2 regions of the Lysinibacillus pakistanensis genome follow, and region 2 is predicted to be linked to the other one. Evidence: riboswitches for the same ligand, from Rfam matches in the RefSeq annotation. Region 2 holds a riboswitch; the other holds the start of a gene.

Region 1 (15,285 bases), 1.4 Mb from region 2:
AAATCCCTTCATCTTTTGAAGGTGTTATTACAGAGTTGCTTGCAGAGGAAGGCCAAACGTTACCAGTAGGTGCAATCGTTTGCTCTATTGAAATTGCCGGTGACAGCGAGCTACCACCTCCACCTCCAACGAAGAAATCAGCAGTTAGTACAGCGATTTTAAATGCAGGTGTACAAAGAAAACAAGAAACACAACAAGCTACGACAGCTACGGTAGCACCACCAAAACCAGTAAGGAAGGATAAAGTTCGCTATTCACCAGCAGTTCTTCGACTTGCACAGGAGCATGATATTGCGCTTGAGCAAGTTTCAGGAACAGGTGAAGGAGGACGTATTACAAGAAAAGACCTTCTTGCCTTAATTGAAGCGGGAGCTGTGCCAACTACACAGGCTGAAACACCTTCTATCGCTGATACTCCTGTACAACAGTCAGCGCCTGCTGTAGCAAATGTAAATCCACAGAACGATATGAAGCCAGTCACACCTACACAGCCTTTGCAAGCAGGGGATATTGAAATACCTGTAACGAAAGTGCGTCGTGCTATCGCCAATAATATGGTAAGAAGTGTTCATGAAGTGCCGCATGCATGGATGATGATGGAAGTGGATGTAACGGATTTAGTCACTTATCGAGACAGTATAAAGACAGAGTTTAAACAAAAAGAAGGCTTTAATATTACGTATTTTGCCTTCTTTGTGAAGGCAGTTGCACAAGCATTAAAAGAGTTCCCAATGATGAATTCTATGTGGGCAGAGGATAAAATTATTCAGAAGCATGACATTAACATTTCCATTGCCGTCGCAACTGATGATGCCTTATTTGTTCCTGTTATAAAACACGCTGATGAAAAATCAATTAAAGGGATTGCGAGGGAAATTAATGAGCTCGCTGTCAAAGTACGTGCTGGAAAATTGTCAATGGATGATATCAAAGGTGGAACTTTTACGGTCAATAATACGGGTGCATTCGGCTCTGTGCAGTCGATGGGCATCATCAATTATCCACAAGCAGCAATTTTGCAGGTGGAAAGTATTGTAAAAAAACCAGTTGTTTTACCGGGTGGCATGTTTGCTGCACGTGATATTGTGAATTTATGTTTATCATTAGATCACCGCGTTTTAGACGGACTTGTTTGTGGTAAATTCCTAAATAGAGTAAAAGAAATACTCGAAAATACAAATAAATCTTCGACGTCAGTCTACTGATGACTACTCGGAAACCTGTTGTATAACGGTTTCCGAATTTTTTTTTGCTTTTCGAGTCGCAATTTGTCATGTAGAATAACAAATAGAAACTACTAAGGGGGGAAGCTGATTAAGCGTCCGCATGTCAAACAACATGAAAAATATTGAATTTGAAAAGCCGTCCTATTCAGAATGGCAAGATGCAGCAATCAAGGCTTTAAAAGGGAAACCATTCGAGTCTCTTTTAACGAAAACAAGTGAAGGTATTACATTAGAACCTCTTTACACACAAGAAAGTTTAGTAGCAAAACTTGGTGAAGAACTTGATAAACAAGTTGCCACAATCCGTTCCCTACAAAATAGTCAAGTCTTTAAAGTGGCACAGCAAGTTTATGCTGACACAGGCGAAGCATTTTTTGCTCAGCTAGATGATAGTTTAGCACGTGGAAACGAAGTAGTAACAATTGATAGCCGTGTTAATTTTGAATGGACTGCAGAAATAGTAGCAAAATTAGCGACTTATTTCTCAGAATATTCGTTTAAAATTACGGTTGAAAATTCAAAAGACCCATTATTAGCAGTATTCGACAACATTGCCATTGAACAACGAGAAGCTACCAAAGGTTTCATCGTTTCAAAAAACCCTATCACTTTAACTGATTTTCCGAACGTGCGCTCAATCGGTGCAGATATTACGGTTTATCACAATCAAGGAGCAAATGCTGTACAAGAATTAGCATATGCACTTGCGTTTGCGGCTAAATATGTAGAGCAAGAAGAAAGCTTTGAAGCCTTTGCAAAGCGATTTTATGTATCCTTTGCCATTGATACACAGTTCTTTACAGAGATTGCTAAACTTCGTGCTTTTAAAGTACTTTGGAAAGCGTTCTCATCTGCTTATGGTATAGAAAAAAATATTAAAATTCCAACACTTGCAGAAACTTCATTAAGAAGCTTCTCAAAATTAGATGTTTATGTAAACCTACTACGTGCAGCAAATGAAGCGCTTTCTGGCTTAATTGGTGGGGCAGATGTCTTTACTGTTCATCCACATGATGCATTAACAAAGCCAACTGATCAATCAATTCGTATTGCACGTAATGTATCTTTAGTTTTAAAAGAAGAAACAAATGTGTTAAAAGTAACTGACCCAGCTGGAGGTTCATATTTCATTGAGTCATTGACAGCTGATTTTGTGAAAGAAGCTTGGGCATTATTCTTAGATATTGAAGCTGCTGGGGGCATTGATGCTTATATTGCCTCAGGAAAGCTAGCAGAAGAATTAGAGCAATCATACCAAGCTCGTATTAAAGCTACACAAACACGAAAGCAATCTCTAATTGGTACGAATATTTATGCAAATCCAGCAGATGTGCTTGAGAGTGAAACGAATCCATTATTTGCAGATATTAAGCGAATTGCTATACCTTTCGAGCAATTACGAGCAGACATGACGGCTGCTAATGTGAAAACAGGAATCTTAGCATTAGGTACATTAAAAAGCTCGAAACCACGTGCTGATTTTGTATCTGGTTTCTTAAATACAGTAGGTGTAGTACCAGAAAAAAGTGAACCAATCGCAACGGCCGAAGAAGCAGTGGCATGGTTAAATACTACAGAAGCAACCTATGTGGTGATTGCTGGCAATGATGACGATACAAAAGAATTAGTACCAGCGATTCTAGCGGGTAAACCTGCTAATGTGCTTGTTGATGTTGCAGGTAAATATAAAGACGAAGAAGAAGCTTGGTTAGCAGATGGCTTAAACGGCTTTATTTTCGCAGGACAGAACATCATTGAAAAATTAAATTCAGTGTTCGCTAGCATGAAGGAGGTCCAACGATGAGCAAGCCAAATTTTAGTGCAGTTGAAATCGAAAAAGTTTTAGCAGCAGAAGCACCTCAAGCGTCAGAAGAAAAATTCATGACAAATGAAGGGATCGAAATTAAAGATATATACACAAAAGAAGATATTAAAGAGGCAAAGCATTTAAATGATGTAGCAGGTATTGCACCAAACACACGTGGTCCATACCCTACGATGTATGTAGCACGTCCTTGGACTGTTCGCCAATACGCTGGTTTCTCTACAGCTGAGGAATCCAATGCATTCTACAAACGTAATCTGGCGATGGGACAAAAAGGTCTTTCTGTTGCTTTTGACTTAGCTACTCACCGTGGCTATGATTCCGATCATCCACGCGTAACTGGGGATGTTGGTAAAGCTGGGGTTGCCATTGATTCTGTCGAAGATATGAAAATCCTATTCGACCAAATTCCTTTAGATCAAATGTCCGTGTCAATGACAATGAATGGTGCGGTATTACCAGTATTGGCATTCTATATCGTTGCAGCTGAAGAACAGGGGGTTACACCTGACAAGCTGGCAGGTACAATTCAAAACGATATTTTAAAAGAATACATGGTTCGTAATACTTATATTTATCCACCAGCAATGTCTATGAAAATTATTGCAGATATTTTCGAATATACAGCGAAATTTATGCCAAAATTTAACTCTATTTCAATCTCTGGTTACCATATTCAAGAAGCCGGAGCAACTAATGACATCGAGCTTGCTTATACATTAGCAGATGGTCTTGAGTATGTCCGTACGGGATTGAAAGCTGGCATCGATATTGATGCCTTTGCCCCGCGTTTATCGTTCTTCTGGGCAATCGGTATGAATTATTATATGGAAGTTGCAAAAATGCGTGCTGCTCGTCGTATTTGGGCGCAAATGATGTCTACGTTCAATCCGAAAAATCCAAAGACATTAGCACTTCGTACACATTCACAAACATCTGGCTGGTCTTTAACAGAGCAAGATCCATTTAATAACGTAACACGTACATTAATTGAGGCTAATGCATCTTCAATGGGTCATACACAATCTCTTCATACAAACGCACTTGATGAGGCGATTGCTCTTCCAACAGACTTCTCTGCTCGTATTGCACGTAATACACAGTTATTCTTACAGGAAGAAACGGCTATGACGAAAGTGATTGATCCATGGGGTGGTTCATACTATGTGGAGAAATTAACGGAGGAAATTACAAAATCCGCATGGGCATTAATCGAAGAAATCGAAGAACTAGGTGGAATGGCGAAAGCGATTGAAACAGGTCTTCCAAAAATGAAAGTTGAGGAAGCTGCGGCAAAACGTCAGGCAAAAATCGACTCTAAATCCGAAACAATTGTTGGTGTCAATAAATATCGTCTAGAAAAAGAAGAGCCTATTGATATTCTCGACATCGATAATACATTAGTACGTCAAAAACAAATTGAGCGATTAGAATCAATGCGCGCAGCTCGTAATGAAGAAGAAGTACAAAAACATCTTGCTCGACTAACAAAGGCTGCAAAAGAAGGCGGAGAAAACTTATTAGCAGTAGCAGTAGATGCAGCGCGTGCTCGTGCGTCTTTAGGGGAAATTTCAGATGCAATTGAAGTTGTCTCTGGCCGTCATAAAGCAATTATCCGTTCCATTTCTGGTGTTTACTCTGCGAACTTCTCTGATGAGGAGCAGATTCTTGAAGTAAAACGAATGACAGACGAATTCCTTGAAAATGAAGGTCGCCGCCCACGTATTTTAGTAGCAAAAATGGGGCAAGATGGTCATGATCGCGGTGCCAAAGTTATCGCAACAGGCTATGCTGACTTAGGTTTTGACGTAGATATTTCTCCACTATTTATGACACCAGAGGAAACAGCTCAAATGGCGGTTGAAAATGACGTACATTGTATCGGTGTTTCCTCTTTAGCAGCAGGACACAAAACATTAGTTCCTGCACTGGTATCTGAGCTAACAAAGCTAGGTCGTGAAGATATTATCATTATTGTTGGTGGTGTTATTCCAGCACAGGATTATGAATTCCTTTATGAAGCTGGTGCCGTAGCAATCTTTGGACCAGGTACAGTTATCCCTGTATCTGCCATTAAAATTATTGAAGAAATCTACAAACGCTTAGGTTATGAGGAAGTGTCTAAGTAATGGACAAAAACAAAGAGATGCAGGAAAGTGCACTATTTGTCATGGATGGAGTAGCAGCATCTCACGATGGTATGCAATATGGTGTACCAAAAAAATTCCGAAAGAAAAAAGCTGACAAAATTGACATACAGGCGCTTGCCCGTGAGGTAATGAAGGGTTCCCGTACTCAATTATCAAAGGCGATAACACTCATTGAAAGCTCAAATATCGTGCATAAAGCACAGGCACAAGAGCTTTTACAGGAGCTTCTACCGCATACAGGAAATAGTGTTCGTATAGGCATTACAGGAGTTCCTGGTGCTGGAAAAAGCTCATTTATTGAGGCTTTCGGAACGATGCTTTGTGAGATGGGGATGAAGGTTGCAGTGCTAGCGATTGATCCAAGTTCCTCACTATCTGGAGGGAGTATTTTAGGTGACAAAACACGTATGGAGGAGCTTGTTAAGAAGTCGAATGCATTTGTTCGACCATCTCCTTCAGCTGGTACCCTAGGGGGTGTCCATAAAAAAACACGTGAAACAATGCTAGTTTGTGAAGCTGCTGGCTATGATGTTATTTTAATTGAAACTGTTGGTGTTGGACAAAGTGAAACATATGTCCGTGGTATGGTTGACTTCTTCCTGTTGCTAGTATTAACAGGAGCTGGTGACGAGCTACAAGGCATGAAAAAGGGCATTATGGAATTAGCAGATGCCATCGTAGTGCACAAGGCGGATGGAGATAACGTACGTTTAGCCAAAAAGACTGTATCTGAGTATAAGCAAATTTTGCATTTCTTACAGCCAGCTACGCCAGGGTGGATGTCTACTGCTATGCCGGTTAGTTCATGGGAAAAACGCGGTCTCGACAAAGTATGGGATACAATCAGAGAATTTAGACAAACGGTCGAAGCAAATAATTACTGGTCGATTAGACGTCAAAATCAAACCAAGGATTGGTTCCAATCAATGATTACTGACCATTTAATCGATGCGTTTTATGGTAATCCAGAACGCAAGGCACAAGTGCAACTGTTAGAAAGCCAAATTTTAAATGGACAGCTAACAGTAACACAAGGTGTAGATCGTTTATTTAGCGATAATCAATCATAGCCATAAACTGTTGTATCTTCATTTAGCAAAAGTGTTAGTAGTGGATGTAGAAACCAATGCGAAATTACTGAGCAAGTAGGTGCACAAAATCGCCACTAACTGCTATGATAGGAGATGTATTAGTGTCAGTCTAAAGTCTAAGGTGACACGAACTTGAAAGGAGCTATCGTTATGAATATGGATTACGATTTATTTATGCAGGAAATTTCAAAAACAGCACGTGCGGAAATTGAGGCTGCTGGTTATGAACAGCTACGCACACCAGAAGCTGTTGAAGAGGCGTTTGCTCGTCCAGGTACTACATTAGTCATGGTCAATTCAGTATGTGGCTGTGCAGGAGGTATTGCTCGTCCGGCTGCAGCACAAAGCGTTCATTACGATAAACGTCCAGATCATCTTGTTACAGTTTTTGCTGGTCAAGATAAAGAAGCAACGGCAGCTGCTCGTTATCACTTCGGAGAAGATCACTTACCATCCTCTCCATCATTTATTCTGTTAAAGGATGGACAAGTGGTAGCTGAAGTTGGGCGCTATGAAATTGAAGGTCATGATCCAATGTCTGTTGTAACAAATTTACAAGCAAACTTTGAAGAATACTGCGATGAACTTTAATATTATTCATTAATTAATTTGATAAGATGAACGCCCCGCAGCAACATCACTAGTTGCGGGGACTGTTTCTTATCAATAAATAGTAGATAATTGGTACATTCTACTGTAATAATAGCAAAAATATATTTGGAATTTTTTAAATATTAGCTAAATGATTTATCTGAAAAAATTGAATTGATTTGATGAATAGAATAAGTGAAGAGTAATGGAGGATGGGAGGCAGTCGACTTGAAGAAGTTTTCAATCGGCTATCGTACATTAAAAACGGCAACTGGTGCAGCCATTGCAATAGCCATTGCCCAGTATTTCGAATTAGCTTCTTATGCATCTGCAGGTATTTTAACAATACTTTGTGTACAGCCAACGAAGAAAAAATCCCTTCATGCTGCTTATACACGATTTGTCGCAAGTATTATCGGTATGCTTTATGCCTTTTTAAGCTTTGAGTTATTTTCATATCACCCACTTACACTAGCAGGGATGCTCATTATTTTTATCCCCACAATTGTATCATTGAAGGTAGCAGACGGCTTTGTCTCAAGTGCAGTAATTATTATGCATATTTATGCTGCTGAAAAATTCTCGTGGACATTGGTTTCAAATGAATTTGCTTTAATGGCAATTGGTTATGGAACGGGAATAGCGATTAATATGTATATGCCAGATATACAAAAGGAATTAAATTACTATCGAGTTAAAATTGAGGAGCTATATAGTAAAATTTTTTTAGAAATTGCTAATTATTTAAGAGAAGGCGATACAATGTGGGATGGGCAAGAAATAATTGAAGCTATTACAGCTTTAAATAATGCGAAATCACTAGCCTTTAAAGATGTTGAAAATCATTTTATGAGACGAAAAAATGATTACTATGTCTATTTTGATATGCGTGAACAGCAACTCGAAATTATTGAAAGAGTACTCCCAAAAATAACAGCCCTACCTGTTATAGTACAAGAGGCAACAATAGTGGCTGACTTTGTTCAAGATCTTGCTGAGCATGTTCATTCAGGAAATACGGCTAGTCATTTTAGAGAGAAGCTAGAGCAGGTAAAGCTAGATTTCGCCCAATTACCTTTACCGAAAAATCATGAGCAATTTTTAGCACAAGCGGCACTCTATCAATTTATTGAGGAAATGGATCGATATTTAGAAATTAAACAATCTTTCAAGGGATTGAAGGTAAAGAAAGAGCGCCCGCAGTAATGCGGACGCCTAACTTTTCATTACACTAACATAGATAAGCCGAATGCTAGAGATGAAATTACCATGATTGCGACCATCGTATAAACAACGATTTTTTGAAATTTTTTATTACTCATATGCTCGTTCGCTCCTTCTTTTCTTATAAATAGTTTAGCAAATCTGAAAAATTTCTCAAGTAGTAGAGTTTTGACAAAAAAGTCTGTAAAATAGAATATGTACCATAACAGAAGGAGATGTCACCATGGAGAAAGTAGATCATATTGGGATTGCGGTGCGTGATCTTGATGAACGCATTACATATTATACAGAAACTTTAGGCTTAAAGCTGTTAAAAGTGGAAGAGGTTGAATCTCAACAGGTTCGCGTTGCATTTATAGACGCTGGCAATGTAAAAATCGAATTGCTGGAACCGATGAGTGAAAAAAGTACCATTCATGGATATATCGAAAAACGTGGGGAAGGTATTCACCATGTAGCTTTCGGTGTGACAGGGATTCGTGAGCGTATGGCAGAGCTTCGTGAAAAAGGTGTACGTCTTTTATCAGAAGAGCCAGGACCTGGTGCCGGTGGTGCAGAGGTAGCCTTCATGCATCCTAAATCATCTTTCGGTGTGTTATATGAATTATGCGATAAAAGTGGAAAAGGGGATAAGTGATTAGTATGGATATGTTCGACAAAATTAATGAGTTATATGACCGTAAGACGGTAATTGAACTTGGTGGTGGCTATGAGCGCATCGACAAACAACATGAGAAAGGTAAACTAACTGCTCGTGAGCGCATTGAATTATTGCTGGACGAAGGTACATTTTTCGAAATCAACCCATTCATTACACATCGTACAGTTGACTTCGGTATGGACAAGATGGAAGGACCTGGTGATGGTGTAGTTACTGGTTTCGGTAAAATTAACGGACGTCCAGTTTACTTATTCTCTCAAGATTTTACTGTATTTGGTGGAGCACTGGGTGAAATGCATGCGAAAAAAATGGCCACAGTAATGGATCTTGCTGCGAAAAACGGCACACCATTCATTGGTATTAATGATTCAGGTGGTGCACGTATTCAAGAAGGCGTACTTTCACTTGATGGATATGGTCATATTTTCTATCGTAATGCCATCTACTCTGGCGTAATCCCACAAATTTCAGTAATTATGGGACCATGTGCTGGTGGAGCAGTTTATTCTCCCGCAATCACAGACTTCATCCTAATGGTTGACAAAACATCTCAAATGTTCATAACAGGTCCTAAAGTTATTGAAACAGTAACAGGTGAAAAAATCTCTGCAGAAGACTTAGGTGGTTCAAAAGTGAACAATGCTGTAAGTGGTAATGCACACTTCCGTGCACCATCTGAAGAAGAAGCGATTGATCAAATTAAAAAACTATTAAGCTATCTCCCACAAAATAATAAGGAAAAAGCGCCACGTCAGGCACGTCCAGAAGGTGACGACTACCGTCCTGAAATTGTGGATACTGTGCCAATCGAAACAACTCGCCCTTATGATGTACGTAGAGTAGTTGAGCAAGTAGTGGACGAAGGTTCATTTATGGAAGTTCACTCAGAATTTGCGAAAAACGTAGTAGTAGGTTTTGCACGTATCGCAGGTGAATCTGTTGGTCTAGTATGTAACCAACCAAAAGTACTTGCTGGTGGACTAGATATCGATTCTTCTGACAAAGCGGCTCGTTTCATCCGTACTTGTGATGCATACAATGTTCCAATCATCACTTTTGAAGACGTTTCTGGCTTCTTCCCAGGCGTTAAGCAAGAGCATGGTGGAATCATCCGTCATGGAGCAAAAATCCTTTATGCATACTCTGAAGCAACTGTACCGAAAATTACAGTTATTTTACGTAAGGCTTATGGCGGTGCTTATGTTGCGTTAAACTCAAAATCAATTGGGGCTGACCTTGTATTTGCTTGGCCAAACGCTGAAATCGCTGTTATGGGTGCAGCAGGTGCCGCGAATATTATCTTTGCACGCGAGATTGCAAAATCTGATGATCCAGAAGCAACACGTGCAGCGAAAATTGAAGAATACAAAGAAAAGTTCGCAAACCCATATGTTGCAGCATCTCGCGGTATGGTAGATGATGTCATTGATCCACGTGATACACGTATTAAGCTAATTCAAGGTTTAGACATGCTTTCAAATAAACATGAATCACGCCCAGAGAAAAAACACGGAAATATTCCACTATAAAATTTGTACAAGCCCAGCAGCCATTTGCTGGGCTTTCCTTTTTACACAAAGAAATTGACGAAAAATGATAAAAGATGACAGATAATTGAAACATTAACTCTTTTCATCCGTACAAATAGATAAGAGGAGTTGAGATGAATGGAATGGAAACAATTACAAAATGAACAGGAAATCATACATGCACAATTAAGAAATGTTAGTAGATTAAATGAGCAAAAACGATTAATTGAAAAGCAACTTGAGCGTGCACAACAGGACATTTACAAACATTCTATAGCACTCAATCACATTCGAACGAAACTTGATAAATTAGAAGGCTTTTCGTTTATGAATATGATTCGTACGTGGACGGGGCAGCAAGATGAGCTACGAGCAGAGAAAATTGATAAAGCAGCCGTTCTTGAATTAAAAATAAATGAAGCAAAGAAAATGCAGGAAGATTTAACTATCGATTTAGCACAAGCTGAGTCAAAGCTCACACAAATTAATGAACAACATTTACAAGTAGCTTTAAACAAGTTGAATGCTAAAAAGAAGGGCTACTTACAAATACATGAGCCAGAGCAAGCAAAAAAATTAGAGCAATTAGCCCACGAAGAAATAGTAACGAAGCAATTAATTATAGAAATGAAGGAGGCAGAAGAAGCTGGAGAAAATGCATTAACAAAGCTTGGGCAAGCGGCTGCTTCTCTACATTCCGCTAATGGTTTTTCAACATGGGATACGTTTTTGGGAGGGGGACTTATTGCTACGCATTTGAAGCATGATGCACTAAATCAGTCTGAAAATTATCTTCACGATGCTCAAATTGCTTTACAGCGATTTCATAATGAGCTTCTGGACATCCATGATTTATCAACGAAATCATTACATGTTGAAACAGATGGCTTTGTCAAATTTGCAGACTACTTCTTTGACGATATTTTCTCAGCCTGGTCTGTCCACTCCAAAATATCAACTGCTAGGGAGCAAGTATCTCGTGTGCAAGATGATGTACATAATACAATTTGGCGTTTACAGGATAAGCATCATAAAGCGGTTGAACATCTTCAGTTACTTGAACGTGAGAAAGAGGCTATCTTCCAGCTATAAGAAGCTTGTGGAAAGGGATAAACTCCCTCTTTCACGAGCTTTTTATCTTCATTCAGCAAATGTTTTTTTTATCGAAAGCATAGTGGCAGATGTTTTATGCGCGACAGCGGCAGATACAGAAGACTCCCACATTTACAAATGGTGAGATGAATGCGGTTTTGTTTCCTTTTCAGTGGGTGTCCAAATACCTACTGAAATAGCGGAACTCAGTCTAAGAACGCCACGTCTTGTGGCAACGACTTAGTGACCAACATCATGTTGGCCCAAAGCCTCCGGCGGATGTCACGGAATCGGAAAGGAGTGCTTTGTGCAAGCACAAAGCCAATTCCGGACGCCAATATGCCGAGGCATAATTGATCTCCTTCCAAAAATTAGTCTCGAACTGCTTGTGAATTATTTCAACTCCTCTAACGTTGTGCTAAAATAATACATATACTATAACGTGGTAATACACGTAAACTAAGGGAGTCTTACAACATGACAAGTCGTTTAGTAGAAGAGTTTTTCGAGCTCGTACAAATTGATTCAGAAACAAAATATGAGCATTTGATTGCGCCAGTTTTAATCGATAAATTAACAGCGCTTGGTTTTACAGTAGAACAGGATGATGCCCATACACGAAATGGACATGGAGCAGGCAATATATTGGCTACTTTAAAAGGTTCTTTAGATGTTGAACCAATTTATTTTACTTCTCATATGGATACAGTTGTACCAGGTAAAGGAATTAAGCCATCTTTACGAGAGGATGGTTATATCGTGTCCGATGGTACTACAATTTTGGGCGCTGATGATAAAGCTGGGCTTGCAGCATTACTAGAAATGGTGAAACGTTTAAAAGAGCAAAATATTGAGCATGGAGATATTGAATTTATCATCACTGCGGGTGAAGAAAGTGGACTTGTTGGGGCTAAAGAGTTAGATTCATCCAAAATTAAAGCCAAATACGGCTTTGCAGTGGATAGTGATGGCAAAGTGGGTGGAATTGTTACAGCAGCACCATATCAAGCAAAAGTCTTCGCTAAAATTATTGGCAAAACTGCCCATGCTGGTGTAGCTCCAGAAAAAGGAGTGTCAGCGATTACAGTGGCTGCAAAATGTATTGCACAGATGAAGCTAGGACGTTTAGATGAAGAAACTACAGCAAATATTGGTCGTTTTGAGGGTGGTCAGGCTACGAATATTGTATGTGATGAAGTGAATATTCTTGCAGAGGCTCGTTCAATTGATAAAACGAAGCTCGATGCTCAAACGAAGCATATGCAGGAGACATTTGAACAAATCTCTGCATCACTTGGAGCACGTGCTGAAGTAGAAGTAAAGCTTATGTATCCAGGATTCCGAGTTACTGAAACAGATAAAGTCGTTCAAGTCGCAATGGCAGCAGCACGTAACATTGATCGCACACCGACGCTAGGGATTTCTGGAGGAGGTTCAGATGCAAATGTAATTGCAGGATTTGGCATCCCTACAGTCAACCTTTCTGTTGGCTACGAAGATATTCATACAACAAATGAAAAAATCCCAGTAGAAGAATTAGAAAAATTAGCAGATTTACTAGTTGAAATTGTCAAAGAATCTGCAAAAAAATAACAGCAGAAATTGAAGGATGTGACCGCATGGAAAGTGTAAAGGCAGTAGTTTTTGCTTGTGGAACTGAAGAGTATGCAGTGCCTGTGGAACAAGCAATTTCAATTGAAAAATTAGAGCAGGTAACACCGATTCCTCATTTACCTAATTATCTTCTAGGCTTCACGAGAATTCGTGGTGAGCTTATCCCAGTGCTTGATTTTGAACGTATTCTTTATAATCGTTCTTCAAATGCTGTAACAGCACGTATTATAGTATTGAATACAGATGTTGTGAATTATGGATTACTTGTAACGGAAGCGCGTGAAATTCTAGATTTTGACACGTCTGTTTTACAGCAGATGGGACTTGTTAACTATTCAAAAACGCGTTATTTTACAGCAGTGGCAAACCTGGAAAATCGTATGATTACCTATGTGGACCCAAAAATACTAGTCAATTCACTAGAAGGAATTCGTGAAATTATTAATTACTTGCATAAAATGCTGGAAAATGAACAAGAAAACGTAGATGCTTGAAGGCTCTACGTTTTTTTATTTTTTATAGTAAAAATAACCCGTATGAATATCATTTTATTCCCCCTTATTTATGATTAGTATGCATTTTTCCTACAGACATTTTTATTTTTGCCATGTATGATAAGAGAAAAGAAAACAACTGTAAAAGGCAAACTTGTCGAAAGAGAAGGACGCAAAGCCATGAGTCTAAACACTATTCTAGTGCATGATTGTCAGGTTACCAGGTTCTGTTCTAGGAGCCATGGCAAATAGAATGGAGCTGTAAGACATGAAAAGTTGCTCTTTATTAACAGTAACTATTGTTATTTTTGTTACAATTGCCAGTACGTTTGGACTATCATTTGGAAAGGTAGACGCAGTGACCGTGGAAGATAAGGCTACTTGGTTATGGGATACTTCTAGAATTATTGAGGATGAAGCAGGAGTACTTTCGTTTTTAGAGAACAAGCAGGTAAACAAACTTTATTTACAGATTAATACGGATATAGGAAGTGTTGACTATAAGCGTTTTATTAGTCATGCAACTGCAAAGGGTATCAAAATATATGCATTGGACGGAGCGCCAGATTGGGTATCTAAAGATGGCTATAAAATGCAGAATCAGTTGTTTGATTGGTTACATACATATAATAAAAATGCTGACGTGACAGAGCAATTTTCAGGCGTTCATCTCGATATAGAACCATACTTAAATAGTGGATGGAGCTATAATCAAACGCAAACAATTGAATCCTATCAAGCACTTCTTACAAGAGCCAAAAAGGAAACCAAGCAATTACAATTACCTTTGGAAGCAGATATGCCGTTCTGGTTTGACGAAATTAAATACAACAATCGATTTGGAAAAGGCTTACTTGCTGAATGGGTGATAAATCAAGTAGAGAGCGTTTCTATTATGGCTTATCGAAATACTGCAAAAGATATTATTAAAATTGTACAACATGAAGTCGCCTATGCAAAAAAAGTTAATAAATCCATTGTGATTAGTGTTGAAACTGGTGCATTAGATGATAACCAAAATATTACTTTTTATGATAATGGTGAAGCCTTTATGAATAAACAACTAGCTCTTGTTCAACGTCACTATGCGAAAAAAACAAGCTATCAAGGAGTTGCGATTCATCATGTTGATAGTTGGATGAATATGCAGCCATAGTAGAGCAAAGTACACTTGATGAATTGGAGGCATTAGCAATGAAAGACGAAAACTTGCAGCAAGGACTTAGTGCATGGGAAGAGTTAAGCCAAACACCTGAAACAATTATTGCCTACCAGTCTCGTTTAAAGTACATCATTGATTAAGTAGCTAAACTAGAGGATGCTAAATATCATGCACAACAAGAAGGAATAGAGGGGAATTAAAGCGGTGGCAAAAAATGATTGCATGAGGTTACGATAATGAACTAATTATGCAATTAACTAGCTTAACTATAGAGGAAGTATTACTGTTAAGAACTGAAATCGAAGTTGAATGATGTAAAACGCTAAGACTATTTTTCAAGAGCCAGGAGAAAGGTAGTCCTTTTAAAACCTAAAAAGATAATAAAACACCTCCAATTTTAGCTGGAGGTGTTTGACATTTTATTAAGAAAGTCGGCCACTATAGTCTTCAAATTTAAATTCACGAATGACTTTAATGCCCTCTTCATCATTGTAAGAAACGATTGAAGGTAAGTTGACGCCGTTAAACATATGGTTTTTCACCATGGAATAATGGGCCATATCCGTAAATACAAGACGGTCACCTGGTTTTAATGGCTGCTCAAATGAATAATCGCCAATTACATC
Region 2 (15,285 bases):
CAATATCCTCTAATACATGCATGACTATATTCATATTAGAAAACGTGCCTTCAAAAATATCCTCTTCCATAATTTCAAGGACATTCGTATCTCCAACTAGTGCGCCTACGACTTTTCGCTCTTTATCTAGTGCAATAGCACAATATCCTTGATGAACATTTGCTTCAATATATTCCTTTGTAAATTGATAGAAATCTTCGTACGGGAGTTGTAAGGCGTACCCGATAATCGGCTCTTGAACCCATTTACCGGCAACTTCTACTCCAATAAATGTTTTTGCTAAACATTCTGCTGCCTTTTCAATTAAATCTGGCTGGTCCTTTGTAAGGATTTCATATGTATATAATTCTTGAATTGTTTGCATCGTAAATTCCTCTTTTCAAAATGTGACTATAGCTAATTAAAGGTTAACGAATTGGTAATTGCGAAACATTGTCGACCACAGTTCCTGGGAAGTTAACTCTCTCTAAAGCATTTCGTACTTGAACATATCCTATTTTAGAGGCTGGGCTAACAATAAATAGTTCTTTAAAACCTAGTGATGCGTAAAACATTAGTGTTTCTCCTAGCTCTGTTGAAACCTTTGAAGGAAGGGGTGATTGATAAGTTGCATCAAAAACTAATGTATATGTATTTTTCTGTACTCTAGCCACTGTTTCTTCCAAATCTTTTAAATATTGCTCTACAAGAGCTGCTTTAATAAACCCTATTACTTGGACGTGAACTTCTTTTTTTGCCTCATAAATCGCCATTTTATATTTTTCTTTATCAACGACTATCATCTCAAATCTCCTTTTTATTCTTTATTTGATATTGTTAGTATTATTCTATAAATATAAACATTTCAATATAATTACATCTATCATTACGATTGATTGTTGTCTGTTCTTTTATTTTTTCAACAAAAAAACTATCCTTGAACATAATTAGGATAGCCAAAAAAACGCTTATTATTTTGGCAACCCGACTATCATTATCCAAGGGGATTTTAGACTCGTAGCTTTGCGTCCTTACCTTTCGATAAGTTTGCCTTTTTCTATTTTATAAAAATAATACTAACATCACATTGATATATTACAATTACATTATAAATGACTTGTCAATTTTTGTCGACATTTAGTAATTTACTCCTAATAACATCAGGAATTAGAAGCATTTTAAATTTATGTTATAGTATTCATCAGTATTCTTTTTCAAAGCTATCAAGCAATGCACGCACTTCATCTGTTGATTTCGTGTTCATCAATTGATTTCTTAATTCGCCAGCCCCACGGAATCCTTTGACATAGATTTTGAAAAAGCGATGTAGCCCTGTGATGGAACGTGGCAGTACTTCCGCATATTGATCTTGAAGATCGAGCTGCAATCTCAAAAGATCTAGATATTCTTTACTGCTATGCTCTTTCGGCTCTTTTTCAAAAGCAAAGGGATTTTTAAAAATACCTCGCCCAATCATAACGCCATCAATCCCATATGTCTTCGCAAGCTCCAGCCCTGTTTGACGATCAGGAATATCTCCATTGATGGTAAGTAGCGTATTTGGTGCAATACGGTCACGTAACATTTTGATTTCCGGAATAAGCTCCCAATGCGCATCTACTTGACTCATTTCCTTTCTTGTTCGTAAATGAATAGAAAGATTGGCAATATCCTGTTTTAAAATATGCATTAGCCACTCTTCCCACTCATCTACATCCTTATAGCCAAGTCGTGTTTTCACACTAACAGGCAACCCACCCGTTTTTGCTGCTTGAATAAGCTCTGCTGCAACGTCTGGACGTAAAATCAGGCCACTGCCTTTCCCTCTGGTAGCCACATTCGGTACAGGACAGCCCATATTAATATCAATGCCTTTAAATCCAAGCTCTGCCATGCCAATACTCATTTGACGGAAATATTCGGGATTATCCCCCCAAATATGAGCCACCATCGGCTGTTCATCTTCTGTAAAAATCAAACGGCCCCGCACACTTTTCATGCCTTCTGGATGACAATAGCTATCCGAGTTTGTAAACTCTGTGAAAAATACATCTGGTCGACCAGCTGCACTTACTACGTGACGAAAAACAACATCTGTCACATCTTCCATTGGTGCAAGTACGAAAAATGGTCGTGGTAAATCACGCCAAAAATTATCTATCATTTCAAATCCAAATCCTCTCACTATAATACTGCTTCAAACTTTCGGTCAAAAAATATAAAGCTTCTTTTACACTTATATCATGCTTAATAACTTATTATCAAACACAAGTACTTTTGGACATTTATAATTTGTGAAAAACTATTGTGAAAATCGCAAATAAGCAGTTGATATAGATTTTTCTATATCAACTGCTTTTCTATTACGCCAACTCCAACCACGACACAGCTTCACAATCTAAATACCTTCGAATCACTGGATTAAGCTTTGTTCAGCATAAATTTAGTACTCTCCATAGTCAATTTTAGAGCCCATTCAAATACTTATACTAACTTCCTACAGATATTTCGCTCATTGGAGTTCCTTTGATTTCTTAGTGCTCAGCAAGCTATCTACGACAAAGTCAAGCTGCTTATCTAGCGAAAAGATATCATTGTAGAAGAACAAGCCAAAGCTCATATCGATAAGCCGACCATCCTTCACTGCCGGAATGTTATTCCAAATCGTGTTGTCTGATAAATCTTCCATTCCTTCAAAGGCAGAGCGGAACACATAATCACCAGCATACTGAGACAACACTTCGTAGGAGACATCCATGCTCGTCGCATCATTCTTGGAGGTTTCTATTTCCTGTTGCACGATTTCAGGTGCTTTCATTCCCAAATATTGATAAATAATCTGTGACCCCCGTCCATAACCCATCCCCACCATTACGGCCATAGAGCCTTTGTTACTTTCCATAATTGTGACTGTTTTGTCCAAGATACCAGCCTGCTGCAGCTTCTGCTTGCTTAGTTCCACCTTCTTATAAAAGTTGTCCAAAAGTACTTTAGTCTGTTCTTCTTTACCAAATGCTTTCCCCAGAATATCCATGCGTTCTTCCACAGGTAAGTCATATGGTATATAAAGAGTGGGGGCAATTTTATGAAGATTGTTGTAAATTTCTTCTGTTGTAACAATAATGAGATCTGGTTCAAGGGCAAGCACCGCTTCTGGGTTCGGTTGCCCATCCCCCAAAGTGGTGATGCCATCCAATTCGCTAGCGATTGCCGCATCGCCTCCTCCCACCAGCGTGGAGATACCAACAGGTTTTATTCCTAGAGCAAGCAGGTCGCCCATCAAATATAGGACTACGACCCGCTGCGGATTAACAGGTACTTCCACATCTCCTTTGAGGGTGTGCACAATTCTCGTTTGCGGCGTCTCCTTAGCTTTAGCATTTGATATTGTCTGTTGCGTCTCTGCTGGTCTGGCCGTTGTTCCATTATTCACAGGCGCATTCGATGTACACGCCGATAGCAACAACATCAAGCTCATGGCAACCGCCAATATTATTTCCTTGTTTCTTGTCTTTCCAAACATCAAAAATTCCTCATTTCCCTTAGATTTGACTATTTTATCTAGTTCTCTCTCAGTGTAATGAGGTTGATAATCGTTATCAATATCATTAATGTCCTTATCAGTTATCATTTTTATCCGATACTCACTTGGCGTCATATGATGATATTTTTTAAACATTCGAATTAAATTTAATCCGTCCACAAAACCACACCCAGCAGCAATTTCTTGAATAGTAGCATTTGTGTATTGCAAATGCCACTTGGCCGAAGCCAACCTTATCTCATTCAAATACTCCTGAAGACTTTTATGCTCGCGTTTTTTAAAAAGCCTAACTAACTGGCTCCTGCTAATCGGTAGCATTTCAATAAGTTTTTGAATGGACACAGGTTCGCTATAATGTCGTTCTAGATATTGCTTGGCCAAAACCACATAATCAGGCTGGAAGTAAAGAATATCTCCCTCTTCCAACTCATTGTAAATCTCATAGACAATCTGATACAGTACAATCTTTGAATAAAATTGATTCAACACGGATTCCCGATTCCAATGGTCTTTCATAATCAAAAATTTCTCCATAAAAAAAATGGGATTCCCTGGTGAAAATCCATACGATTGTATAAACGGATTAATATGTTCTAACAAACGATAAATTTCTCTTTTGTAAAAAGGCGGAGTTTCTGCTCTATACAGCACCATGTAAGTCTCTAGACTTCTGCTTGTAGGATGAATCGATAATTCAGTTCCTTTCCCTCCATGAAAAATACCAAAACGTTCCGATTGATATAATGTGTGATCCAGTTTTACGTTAGCCGTTCCACCACAGGTATACACCAGCATACTAGTCGGCATCCTGTAACTTTGAATCGGCTTGTCCGGATGAAGCAACTTGTAACGAACATCTATTAATGAAATGGATGAGCGTGTCCATAGCCGAACAGCCATATCGATCATTTCTTTTGTAAAGTGGTTAGTTGAATCCATATCTTCCGACAACTACCTTCACTCCTTCAATCCATATCATAATTGTATGGTAATATAAATGATAATGATTATCAACTTCAAAGTAATTTCTTTCCTACTTATCTTCTACTGTACATGCGATCTAAAATACACAAAAGCACGAGCGCTGAATACGTTCGTGCTTTATCAAGCAGGTAAATGCGGTTCATAAATACTACTTCCTCACAAGCTAAACACAGCACTCTACATGTGTGCTGTTGGATTTCATTTTTTATAATATAGTTTTGAGCATATCTAACGGACTTACTTCTTCATTTGGATAAGCCTGTTTCATTAGCTAAATAGTTTTTTTCAGCTTCTTTTATTAGAGTGCTTCATTTTCAACGCATGCCTTAAAATAAAATAAAATTTTTATAAAGCATTACTAGATGAGCCTAAAGACAATCAAGTTCTTTTATTATACTAACTCCAACCAAGCAACCGCTTCACAATGAGCGGAGTGTATGTAGCAACATTTGAGCCCTGAAGGGTTTACCTTCTTAATTCATATCCAAAAATAACATATAAAAAAGGCAATTCAAGATAATAGTAAGATATCATAAAGCAATCGGATCATAAACTCTTTGATCTTTGATATCAAACACATTTTCTTGAATTGCCCAACAAATAATTAATTCGATTCTACATTCTCATCTTTTGAGTAATTATACTGAGAAGGATCAACCGGTGTATAACCTTTTGGTGTATAGAATCTCAATAAATCACCATTCACGACTTTATCAGACAAATACAACTTATGATCTACTTCATTTTTGATCGTTTTCGCAGACTCTAATTGACTATCATCTAGTAATAATCCTGTTTTATTATCATAAAACTTTTCATTAATTGAATAAATCGTTGGACTGACAAAATCGCCATTTCTAAATGGCACAATTTCATCATGCTCTTCTGATAATAAATCTGAACCAAATTGAACAAATTTTTGCGTATCAATTCCTAGTAAATGTAATACCGTCGGAAGAAGGTCTGTTTGGCCTCCATAAGTATGGTCAGTTCCTCCTTGCATTCCTGGAACATGTATAAATAATGGTACGCGTTGTAAATTAGCACTTTCATATGGTGTAATTTCTTTGCCAATCACTTGTTCCATCGCTGTATTATGATTATCAGAAATACCGTAATGGTCACCATAAAGAACAATCATCGTATTATCATATAAGCCTAATTCTTTTAATTGATTGAAAACCTGTTCGATTGCTTCATCGGCATAACGAGCAGTTTGGAAATAGTTATCAACACTAGGATCTCCAGTATTAGCTTTATCAATCGTTACTAAATTTTGATCCATTTTATATGGATAGTGATTCCCTACCGTAATTAATTTTGTATAAAAAGGTTGTGGTAAGGAACTTAAAAGACTTTGAGATTGTTCAAAGAAAGGTTTATCTAATACACCATACTCAGCCATATCACCTAAAGAATCTGTATTATAATAACTAGCATCAAAGAATTTGTCGTATCCAAATGATTTATAAATCACATTTCGGTTCCAGAAGCTTCCGTTATTACCGTGGAATACAGCAGATGTATAACCATAATCTTTTAGAATACTAGGAGCTGCCTGGTACGTATTTTGTGCTTTTGTAATATAAGCAGAACCTTGTGGTAACCCAAATAAAGAATTTTCCAGCATAAATTCTGCATCGGACGTTTTACCTTGACCTGTTTGATGGAAGAAATTATCAAAATACATTGTATTCTTATCTTTAGTTAATGAATTTAAAAATGGCGTAACTTCTTCACCATTTAATTTATAGTTGATAAGGAAATTTTGGAATGATTCTAAATGTAAATAGATAACGTTCATTCCTTTTGCTGCACCAAAATATTTTGCATTAGGTTTGGCATAGTTTGATTTTGTATAGTTTATCACTTCTGTAATATCACTACTATCCGCCAAAGCTCTTTGTGAAGATGCTTTCATCGTTTCAACTGAATCATAAATCGTATAGTTATACATTCCTAAATATTTCACAATATAGTTTCTATCAAAACCTCGCGTTAATAGTTGTGGGCGATTAGTTTCGGCTAGTCCTAAATTTAGGATTGATACTACTAATGCAAATGCAATGATTGTTATTGCTTTTTTATAGCCAACGCGATTCGTTTCTTTTTTAATTTTTCTTGAAAATCGTAGATAAAACATGACAAATACATCCACAAAGAACAAGATATCATAAGGTTTTAATAATGAGAGAACACTACCACCTAAATCTCCAAAATTCTGAGTTTGGGAAAGTGTAGGTAATGTAATAAAATCACTAAAAAATCGGTAATAAACAATATTGGCATATAAAAGTATAGACATCAAAGTGTAAATTATAACAAGTGATGTATATTTTCGTTTTCCTCTAAATAAAAATGAAAATCCAAGAAATAGCATTGCTGAACCCAGCGGATTTATTAATAAAAGGAATTGTTGAATGACTCCCTCTACCCCTAGATCAAATTGTGATAGTTGACTAAAATATGTTTTAAACCATAGCATTAAAACAGCTAATAAATATATTCCCAAAAAGTTGTGTAATAGGTCATCTTTTTTACTTACTAGATTTTTCATTTTTGCACCTACCTTTTACTTATTTAAATTAAAATCTAAAATAAGTATTGCATTTGAAAAAATGTTACTTCACAATAGTTTTTTTAGCGACTAATGTATCTTACTCCCCATCTAAATTTCTGTCAAGTTGTTAACTATCATAAAGACAATTGGTATAATTATTGCTAATTAATATAAATCTTGCCATGGAAAAAATGCCACGAAAATGTTATGTTACTAACATTTTCGTGGCATTTTAATCCGAGACTTTTTTTATCTCCGTTAAGTTCAATTATGCAACCGCTTCACAGTGTGTAGAATGTATGTGGCAACACATTGGTGCTGGTGGGTTAAAATTGATTCCGCTCTACTTTAGCGAAATACCAACATATTATCTCCAACTTTCACTTACAAAAAGAGCATCAATCCTTTAATAAGCGACTCTTTGAAGAATTATTTCATTATGTAGCTAAGTTTGATTACCTCAAGTCTTTTTTTTTTCTTCTTTTTGATTCTTTTACATAATTAATATAGTTTCCTATTCCTTCTATTGCTGAAACTGCAATGATGGCCCATTCTAGTGCATTAACATCTATTAACGATTCCTTTCCATAGAATAATGTAACGCTAGCAATAAACCCATAGAGAATGGCTTTAGAAAAATACTCCCAAATAGGAGAATAATTTTCTATATTAATTTTTCCGTATATTTTGTCTATTACGATTACCATTCCTAAAATTATAACTATGGTTATAATAAATTCCGTCTTCATAGTTCGCCTCCATAAAAAATTTTACAAATGCTTCATTATAATTTCTTCGAAAATATCTTAATCCTTTATGTACCGAAAAAGAACGAATTCCCTACTTGAAATCCGTTCTTTTATCATTTCTTTATTATTAAATTAACTCCAACCACGCAACAGCTTCGCAATGTGTCGAATGCGGGAACATGTCAACTGGTTGAATTTCCTGTGTTTGATAGCCGCCATCCTCCAGAATACGTAGGTCACGTGCAAGTGTGGCTGGATTACATGATACATAGACAACCCGCTTCGGACGTTGCTCTAAAATGGTGTTTAAAAGTGCCTCATCACAGCCTTTACGTGGTGGGTCTACAACAAGGACATCGGCTTCTTTGCCTTCTCTATACCAACGTGGAATTACTTCTTCTGCTGGACCTGCCTCAAAATACGTATTTGTAAAGCCGTTCAGTGCTGCGTTACGCTTTGCATCTTCAATAGCTTGTGGGACAATTTCTACGCCCATGACTGTCTTTGCTTTTTGAGCAAGGAATAGAGAAATAGTACCGATTCCACAGTAGGCATCAATTACTCGTTCATCACCCTGTAAATCAGCGTAGTCTAGTGCTTGTTTGTAAAGAACTTCAGTCTGTTCAGGGTTTACTTGATAGAATGAACGAGCTGAAATTTCAAAGCGTACATCTCCAATTGTATCGATAATAACGTCCTTGCCCCATAGATTTACGGTCTCATCACCGAAAATGACATTTGTTTTGTTACTGTTGATGTTTTGCATAATTGATGTAACATTCGGTAAAAGCTTTTGTATTATCGCAACGGCTGCCTCTTTTTGAGGGAACTTTTTCTTTTTCGTTACGAGTACAACCATGACTTCCCCAGTCGCACGAGCTGTACGAATGACTACGTGACGTAGCATTCCCTCATGTGATGTCTCATTGTATGGTAGGATACCCATTGCAGCTAACTCCTTTTTCAAGCCAGCAAGGATAGCGTCCGCTTCTCCTGTTTGAATTAAACAACGTTCCATATCAACAATGCTATGCGTCTTAGTTTTATAAAAACCTGCTATTGCTTGTCCTGCTTCATTTACGGAAAAAGGGATTTGCGCTTTATTACGGTAATGCCAAGGCTCTTTCATGCCTTTAACTGGAAGAACAGGCGCATTAATTTTACCAATACGTTGCATAACGTTCCGTACCATATTTTCCTTCCATTTTAGCTGCCCCTCATAAGATAAATGCTGTAATTGGCAGCCACCACATTGCTGGAAATAGTCACAAGGTGCATCCACACGATCGGGAGACGGCTTGATAATTTCTACAGCTTTGGCAAAGCCGTAATTTTTTAAGGTTTTCAACACATGGATTTGAGCTGTTTCGTTAGGAAGTGCGCCCTGTATAAATAGCGGGTAGCCCTCAACCTTTGCCACGCCATTGCCGTCATGTGTTAAATCTTCTATATAAACTGTTAGTCGATCATTTTTTTTCACGGGTGCTGACATTCATACATCCTCCATTTCAATCTTCTTATTGTAGCATGTGTTGGCGCATGAAAAAAGAACAAGGCTTGTTATTGTAGGAACTATCTTATGAGCAGAGTAAGTCCGATTGGCGTAATTTACCTGAGTGGATATATCTGTGAGATGAGCGGAACTACTCTTTGCCTGAGCAGTTTCACGTGCTACCTGAGCGATTCTTCTCTTGACCCGAGCAATTTTATCTTCTACCTGAGCGGTTCTCCCCTTTGCCTGAGCAATTTTTTCTTCACCCTGAGCGGTTCTCCTATTTGCCTGAGCAGTTTCTTCTCCAACATGAGCAATTCTTCTTTCCTTTAAAAGAACAGACCTAATCAGCCCTACTCTGCAGAAAAAGAGTCGCTATTCGCGACTCTCTTCCTGTTTTTTTGCTATATGACGATCTTTGGGTGCCCACCAAAACGCAGCGATAATTCCTAGAATTACTACAATAAATGGCGCATAAAACATAAGAAACTTTTCCATTATTCTTTCCTCCTATGCATGATTGTCTTCTTTTCCTGTCACATAATTTTTGTTGAATAGGAATAACTTTAACAATAAAAATAGTGATGGAATTAGCAGACATAATCCCAAAATAAATGCAATCACGAGTGCAATCGCCATTTGAGTGCTGGTGAAGCTATCATAAATTGTTAAATATGGGTACAGTAAATATGGATATTGTGCGATACCATAGGCAAAGAATGCTACTGCGAATTGGGCAATCAATAGTCCTACAGCCAAACCATAATTTTTTCGCATCGCTATTAATAGCACCGTAATAATAAATAGTACTGCTGAAATGGCAAAGAGCCACCATAAATCAACCATATGATTATAGCTCTCTGGGTTGATGGATTTCATTTCATACATAATGCCAAGCGCACTAACCATTAAAGGTGCGGCCCAGATAAGCGCATATTTTCGCATTAGATTTGTGGCTTCCTTATCCTTTGCCTTATGGGCATACCATGTTAAAAATACAGCTGAAATATAAAGTACAGCAGCTATGCTCAAAACGACAATACTCCAGGCAAATGCACTTGTGTAGAGCGTCCAATAATTTAAGACGGGCTGCCCATTTACAATATCAACATATCCCCCACCAGCAATTGCAAATACTACGGATAGAGAGGCTGGGATAAGTAAGCCTGCCACACCATATGTCAGTGTGTATCCAATATGTCCCCGTGAGCCATATGATTCAAACGCATAGTAGGAGCCTCGTATTGCAAGCAGCACAAGTGAAATACTTACTGGCACAAGTAAAATCGTTCCATAATAAAAGGCTGTTTGTGGGAAAAATCCTACAATCCCAACAAAGAAAAATACTAAAAAGACATTCGTCACTTCCCAAACAGGTGATAAATACCGCTTAATAATATTTGTTAAAATATGATTTTTCCCAATGAGTAGACTATAGGCATTAAAGAAGCCTGCTCCAAAATCAATCGAAGCAACAATGACATAGCCGAATAGGAAAATCCATAGTACTGATATACCTAAAATCTCTAATGTCATAGGAAATCACCGCCTTTTTCAGAATGGCGATCTTCAATTTCACGTTCAATTGGATTCTTTTTGAACATACGAACCAATACCACAATGCTCCCTATTGCCAATACAGCATATACACCAGTAAATAATAGCATCATTAAATCTACATGATCACTTGTAGTTGCTCCCTCTGGTGTTCGCATTAAACCATATAAAATCCAAGGTTGTCGTCCAACTTCTGCGAGCCACCAGCCAGCTTCAATAGCAATGATAGAAAGTGGTCCTCCTGCGACAATAATCCATCTAAACCAACGCGTGTGGATAAATTGCCAGCCACGTGCTTTCCCCAGTACGTAGAGCAGTGAAACAAGCGCCATGAACATGCCGATAAACACCATAATATTAAAGAGATAGTGAATATACAGAGGGGGACGGTCTTCCTCTGCAAATTGGTCTAAGCCAATGACCTCTGCAGTTGGATTATTATAAGCCAAAATACTAAGGGCATATGGAACCTTTATGGCATATTTCACTTCCTCACCATCTAACACACCAAAAAGTATAAGTGAAGCTTTATCTTCTGTTTCAAAATGCCATTCAGCTGCTGCTAATTTTTCTGGCTGATATTCTGCTAAGTACTTTCCAGAAAAATCTCCGATAATTGCAGCTGCAATAGAGAAAATCAGGCCAATCTTCATCAGTAATAATAATGATTTTTTATGATACACATGCTTAGAACCTCGAAGCATACGGTATCCTGCAATTGCTGCTAGGACAAATGCTGATGTCATATAGGCAGTCACAAGAACATGAGCTACCTTTGTTGGCATTGCTGGATTAAACATTGCTAAAAATGGTTGGATGTTCACTAGCTGCCCATCTACAATATCAAAGCCCTGTGGTGCGTTCATAAATGCGTTAACAATCGTAATAAACACAGCGGACATAGATGCACCAACAGCTACAGGAATTAGCAGCAACATGTGCTTTTTCTGACTATCAAAGCGATCCCATGTGTACAAATAAATTCCCAAGAAAATGGCTTCAAAGAAAAATGCAAACGTTTCCATAAAGAGTGGTAACGCAATTGTTTGACCAGCAAGTTGCATAAAGTTTGGCCATAATAAAGATAACTGTAAGCCAATTGCAGTTCCTGTTACTACACCGACTGCCACAGTAATAACAAAACCACGCGCCCAACGTCTTGCCATTAATATATAATGCTCATCATTCTTTTTATACCCAGTCCATTGAGCAATCATAATCATTAACGGGACACCCACACCAATTGTTGCATAAATAATATGGAACGATAATGTTAGCTCGGTTAATGCTCTACTCCAAAAGACTGCTGATTCATTAATCATCTCATTGCCCCCCTAACTTCCAAATATTCTTCCAAGAATGGAAAGTAGCATGATAATCGCAACACCGAAGCTTAGCCAAATGAGCTTTTTTTCCTGTGACTTATACAAAGGCAACACTTCCTTTCCCTTAGCTATACCCCCATTTTCCACTATTACAACGAAAAAAACCTTTAAAACGGACCGAAATTTCAGCCTATTATAAAGGTTTCAAATTTTGTTCAAGTAATATACGCACATTTGCCAAACATTTTTCTTAATTCATTCACAATCAAAAATAACTAAGGATTTTTATCTATTTAAGTGCCGTTTTTTAGCACCATAAATGAAGAAGTGACCTAAATCAGGTGACATTTATCTATTAATGAGTATTGTGGGTTTTTGAGTTTCTTCTTCTCCCCATTATTGAACAAAGAAGAACCAAACTCCTCTTAAGTAATTTCACTTAAAAAAGCTCTCTTGCACTGAAAAAGTACAAGAAAGCTCCTTCGTTATTTATTCAATTAAAATACGATCTTCCTCACGAATATCTGCAAGTGGTACAAAAATTTCAATATGGCGTTTTAGATTTTCAAACGTGGCAGGTGCATCTCCACCATATTCGCCATCTAGGTTTAGATGTATTTCATCTTCTGTTGTTACTTTTACCACACTAGCTTTTTTATAAATTACTCGATCATCATTTAAATGCTCGCCTCTTAAAGCCATTGCGGCTAGCTGGATAAATTCAGGGAGGCTTACTTTTTTCAATACTAATAACGTAAAGTATCCATCATTGATGCTTGCGTCTGGTGCAAGCTTTTCAAAGCCACCCACTGAATTTGTTAAACCACATAAAAACATCATTGCATCGCCATCAAAAACCTCACCATCATATTCAATACGCATATGAGAAGCCTTGAGGGATGGAATCATTTCTACTGCTTTTAAGTAATAAGCTAGCTGCCCGAGCATTGTTTTCATTTTGCTTGGTACTTCGTAGGTTAACTCGGTAATGCGACCACCAGCTGCAATATTGATGAAATAGCGTTCCCCATTTAATAAACCTACATCCACTGGCAACGTATCACCCTTTATAATAATATCTACAGCATCTTCAATATTTCGGGGAATATGCACCGCACGGGCAAAGTCATTTGTTGTGCCCATCGGAATTAAACCAACTTTTGGACGTTTTTCGAATGGACTCACACCTGAAACAACTTCATTTAATGTGCCATCCCCACCAACTGCAATAATGATATCAAAGCCACGTTCTACTGCATTTTTTGCCGCAATGGTTGCATCGCCTTCACAAGTTGTTGCATGACAAGATGTCTCATAGCCTGCTACCTCTAGTTTTTCCAATACTTCTGGTAGATGCTTTTTAAATACCTCTCGTCCAGATGTAGGATTATAAATGATTCTTGCTCGTTTCATAACATACCTTCCTGCTTCATAAGATTCTATTTCATTCAACGAATTATTCGCTGAAATGTTGCACTGTATAAATAGCAGATGCCTCTTAATTAACAACTACTTCAAAACTGATGTCACTTGTTTTTTAAAATCTTCATAAACAAATGTCCAATAGGATTGATTCGTTATATTTTCCTCACGAATTTCTGCATATAATGCCTTTTGAGCATCTTCAAATGTAGGATCTTCTTTATCGGGTAGTCCTGCTCGTTTGCTCACTACTAGTTCCTGTAATTGTGGTGCACGAGGTCCCCATTTGCCGATAACCTGTCCAGCATCATCTAATAAAAGATAAATTGGAATAGCGCGACCACCATTTGTTAAATAGCGATCAATTAAATCTGTATCCTCATCACGCAGTACAGCACGCATATCTAAATCTGCTGCTTCTGCAATTCGGCGAATAATCGGGTTGTTTAGCATCGCATCACCACACCAATCCTCTGTAATTGTTAAAATTTTAGGATGCTTGTCTTTTAGCAGCTCGACAAAGCCATCATTTGTTGGCACTTCAAAGCCATCATAAAGGCGAAAGCTCTCCTCTTTTAGCGTTGTCATGTTATCCATATATTGCTGAATTGAAATTGCTTCATTAAAATATTGTTGCTCTGTTTTCATCGTTGGTATCCTCCTAATGTTTTATTTTCTATTCTATATTTTGCTATGAATACTCCTTTTAGACAACTGTAAAGCTTTATCAATTTCGCACCTGTAGGGGTGGGAGACTTCTAATGAATAAAGATAAAAATAATGAACTTCTTTATTTATAACCTATAATTTATAGATAAGCTATTATATTACAGAACATTGTACATAAGCGGTAGATAAAAGAGGAGATATAAATTAGTTGTGATGAATAAAGCACCCCGAAAAACGGGACGATATTTATTTACCACAAGATCTACGGAGGGGTAACACTTATAATGATTAAAGAAAATTAACCTAATGCTCAGCAATTGTATCGCTCTTCACTTGATCTGGATAGAAATTAAGTGTAAGCCAAACTATAAAAGGAAAGATGGTACTAAGGCTTAGCCTAGCACCATCTTTTTTTAACGCTTTGCAATTTCTTGTTGTAATAATTTATTGACCATTGGAGGGTTTGCTTGGCCTTTTGTAGCCTTCATAATTTGACCTACTAAGAAGCCGATAGCACGATCCTTACCATTTTTAAAGTCTTCGATTGATTGTGCATTATTGTCAAGAACCTCTGTAACAATCGCAAGTAATGCACCTTCATCAGAAATTTGAACTAAACCTTTTGCCTTGACGATATCTTGTGCGGAGCCTCCATTTTCAACTAATTCGGCAAACACTTTTTTACCGATTTTAGAAGAAATTGTACCATCAGTGATTAATTTCACCATTTCAGCAAGATTTTCTGGCGTTAAAGCAGTATCTTTTAGATCCTTTTGCTCTGCATTTAAGTAAGCAGAAACATCACCCATTAACCAGTTGGCAGAAAGCTTAGCATCTGCACCTTTTGCTACCATTGCCTCGAAGAAGTCTGAGATTTCTTTTGAAATAACAAGAACTCCTGCATCATATGGTGTTAAGCCTAATTCTTCAACGTAACGTTTTTTACGTGCATCTGGAAGCTCTGGAATTTCCGATTTTACACGCTCTAGCCATGCGTCATCGAT

The links. A riboswitch is a leader RNA that binds a small molecule or an ion and turns the genes downstream of it on or off. The one in region 2 is predicted to bind cyclic di-GMP.
Region 1: it holds a riboswitch for cyclic di-GMP, as region 2 does, so the genes downstream of both, QNH24_RS15940 (amidase) here and QNH24_RS22815 (hypothetical protein) in region 2, are expected to answer to the same signal.

Annotation. Positions count from the first base shown of each region.
Region 1 is NZ_CP126101.1:3,212,913-3,228,197, reverse strand. It holds gene QNH24_RS16000 (dihydrolipoamide acetyltransferase family protein) at 1-1,205, shown strand, start outside; gene QNH24_RS15995 (methylmalonyl-CoA mutase family protein) at 1,327-3,030, shown strand; gene scpA (methylmalonyl-CoA mutase) at 3,027-5,180, shown strand; gene meaB (methylmalonyl Co-A mutase-associated GTPase MeaB) at 5,180-6,271, shown strand; gene QNH24_RS15980 (BrxA/BrxB family bacilliredoxin) at 6,443-6,883, shown strand; gene QNH24_RS15975 (aromatic acid exporter family protein) at 7,112-8,089, shown strand; gene prli42 (stressosome-associated protein Prli42) at 8,110-8,205, opposite strand; gene mce (methylmalonyl-CoA epimerase) at 8,331-8,744, shown strand; gene QNH24_RS15960 (acyl-CoA carboxylase subunit beta) at 8,750-10,297, shown strand; gene QNH24_RS15955 (hypothetical protein) at 10,436-11,389, shown strand; gene QNH24_RS15950 (M20/M25/M40 family metallo-hydrolase) at 11,867-12,982, shown strand; gene QNH24_RS15945 (chemotaxis protein CheW) at 13,009-13,497, shown strand; cyclic di-GMP riboswitch class I at 13,635-13,722, shown strand; gene QNH24_RS15940 (amidase) at 13,766-14,653, shown strand; gene nspC (carboxynorspermidine decarboxylase) at 15,082-15,285, opposite strand, start outside.
Region 2 is NZ_CP126101.1:4,567,474-4,582,758, forward strand. It holds gene QNH24_RS22810 (hypothetical protein) at 1-364, opposite strand, end outside; gene QNH24_RS22815 (hypothetical protein) at 408-782, opposite strand; cyclic di-GMP riboswitch class I at 955-1,041, opposite strand; gene QNH24_RS22820 (tRNA dihydrouridine synthase) at 1,181-2,143, opposite strand; gene QNH24_RS22825 (AraC family transcriptional regulator) at 2,492-4,474, opposite strand; gene ltaS (lipoteichoic acid synthase) at 5,112-7,064, opposite strand; gene QNH24_RS22835 (hypothetical protein) at 7,523-7,816, opposite strand; gene rlmD (23S rRNA (uracil(1939)-C(5))-methyltransferase RlmD) at 7,944-9,308, opposite strand; gene cydS (cytochrome bd oxidase small subunit CydS family protein) at 9,684-9,806, opposite strand; gene QNH24_RS22850 (cytochrome d ubiquinol oxidase subunit II) at 9,819-10,844, opposite strand; gene QNH24_RS22855 (cytochrome ubiquinol oxidase subunit I) at 10,841-12,187, opposite strand; gene QNH24_RS22860 (diacylglycerol kinase) at 12,680-13,603, opposite strand; gene QNH24_RS22865 (thioredoxin family protein) at 13,700-14,260, opposite strand; gene gatB (Asp-tRNA(Asn)/Glu-tRNA(Gln) amidotransferase subunit GatB) at 14,695-15,285, opposite strand, start outside.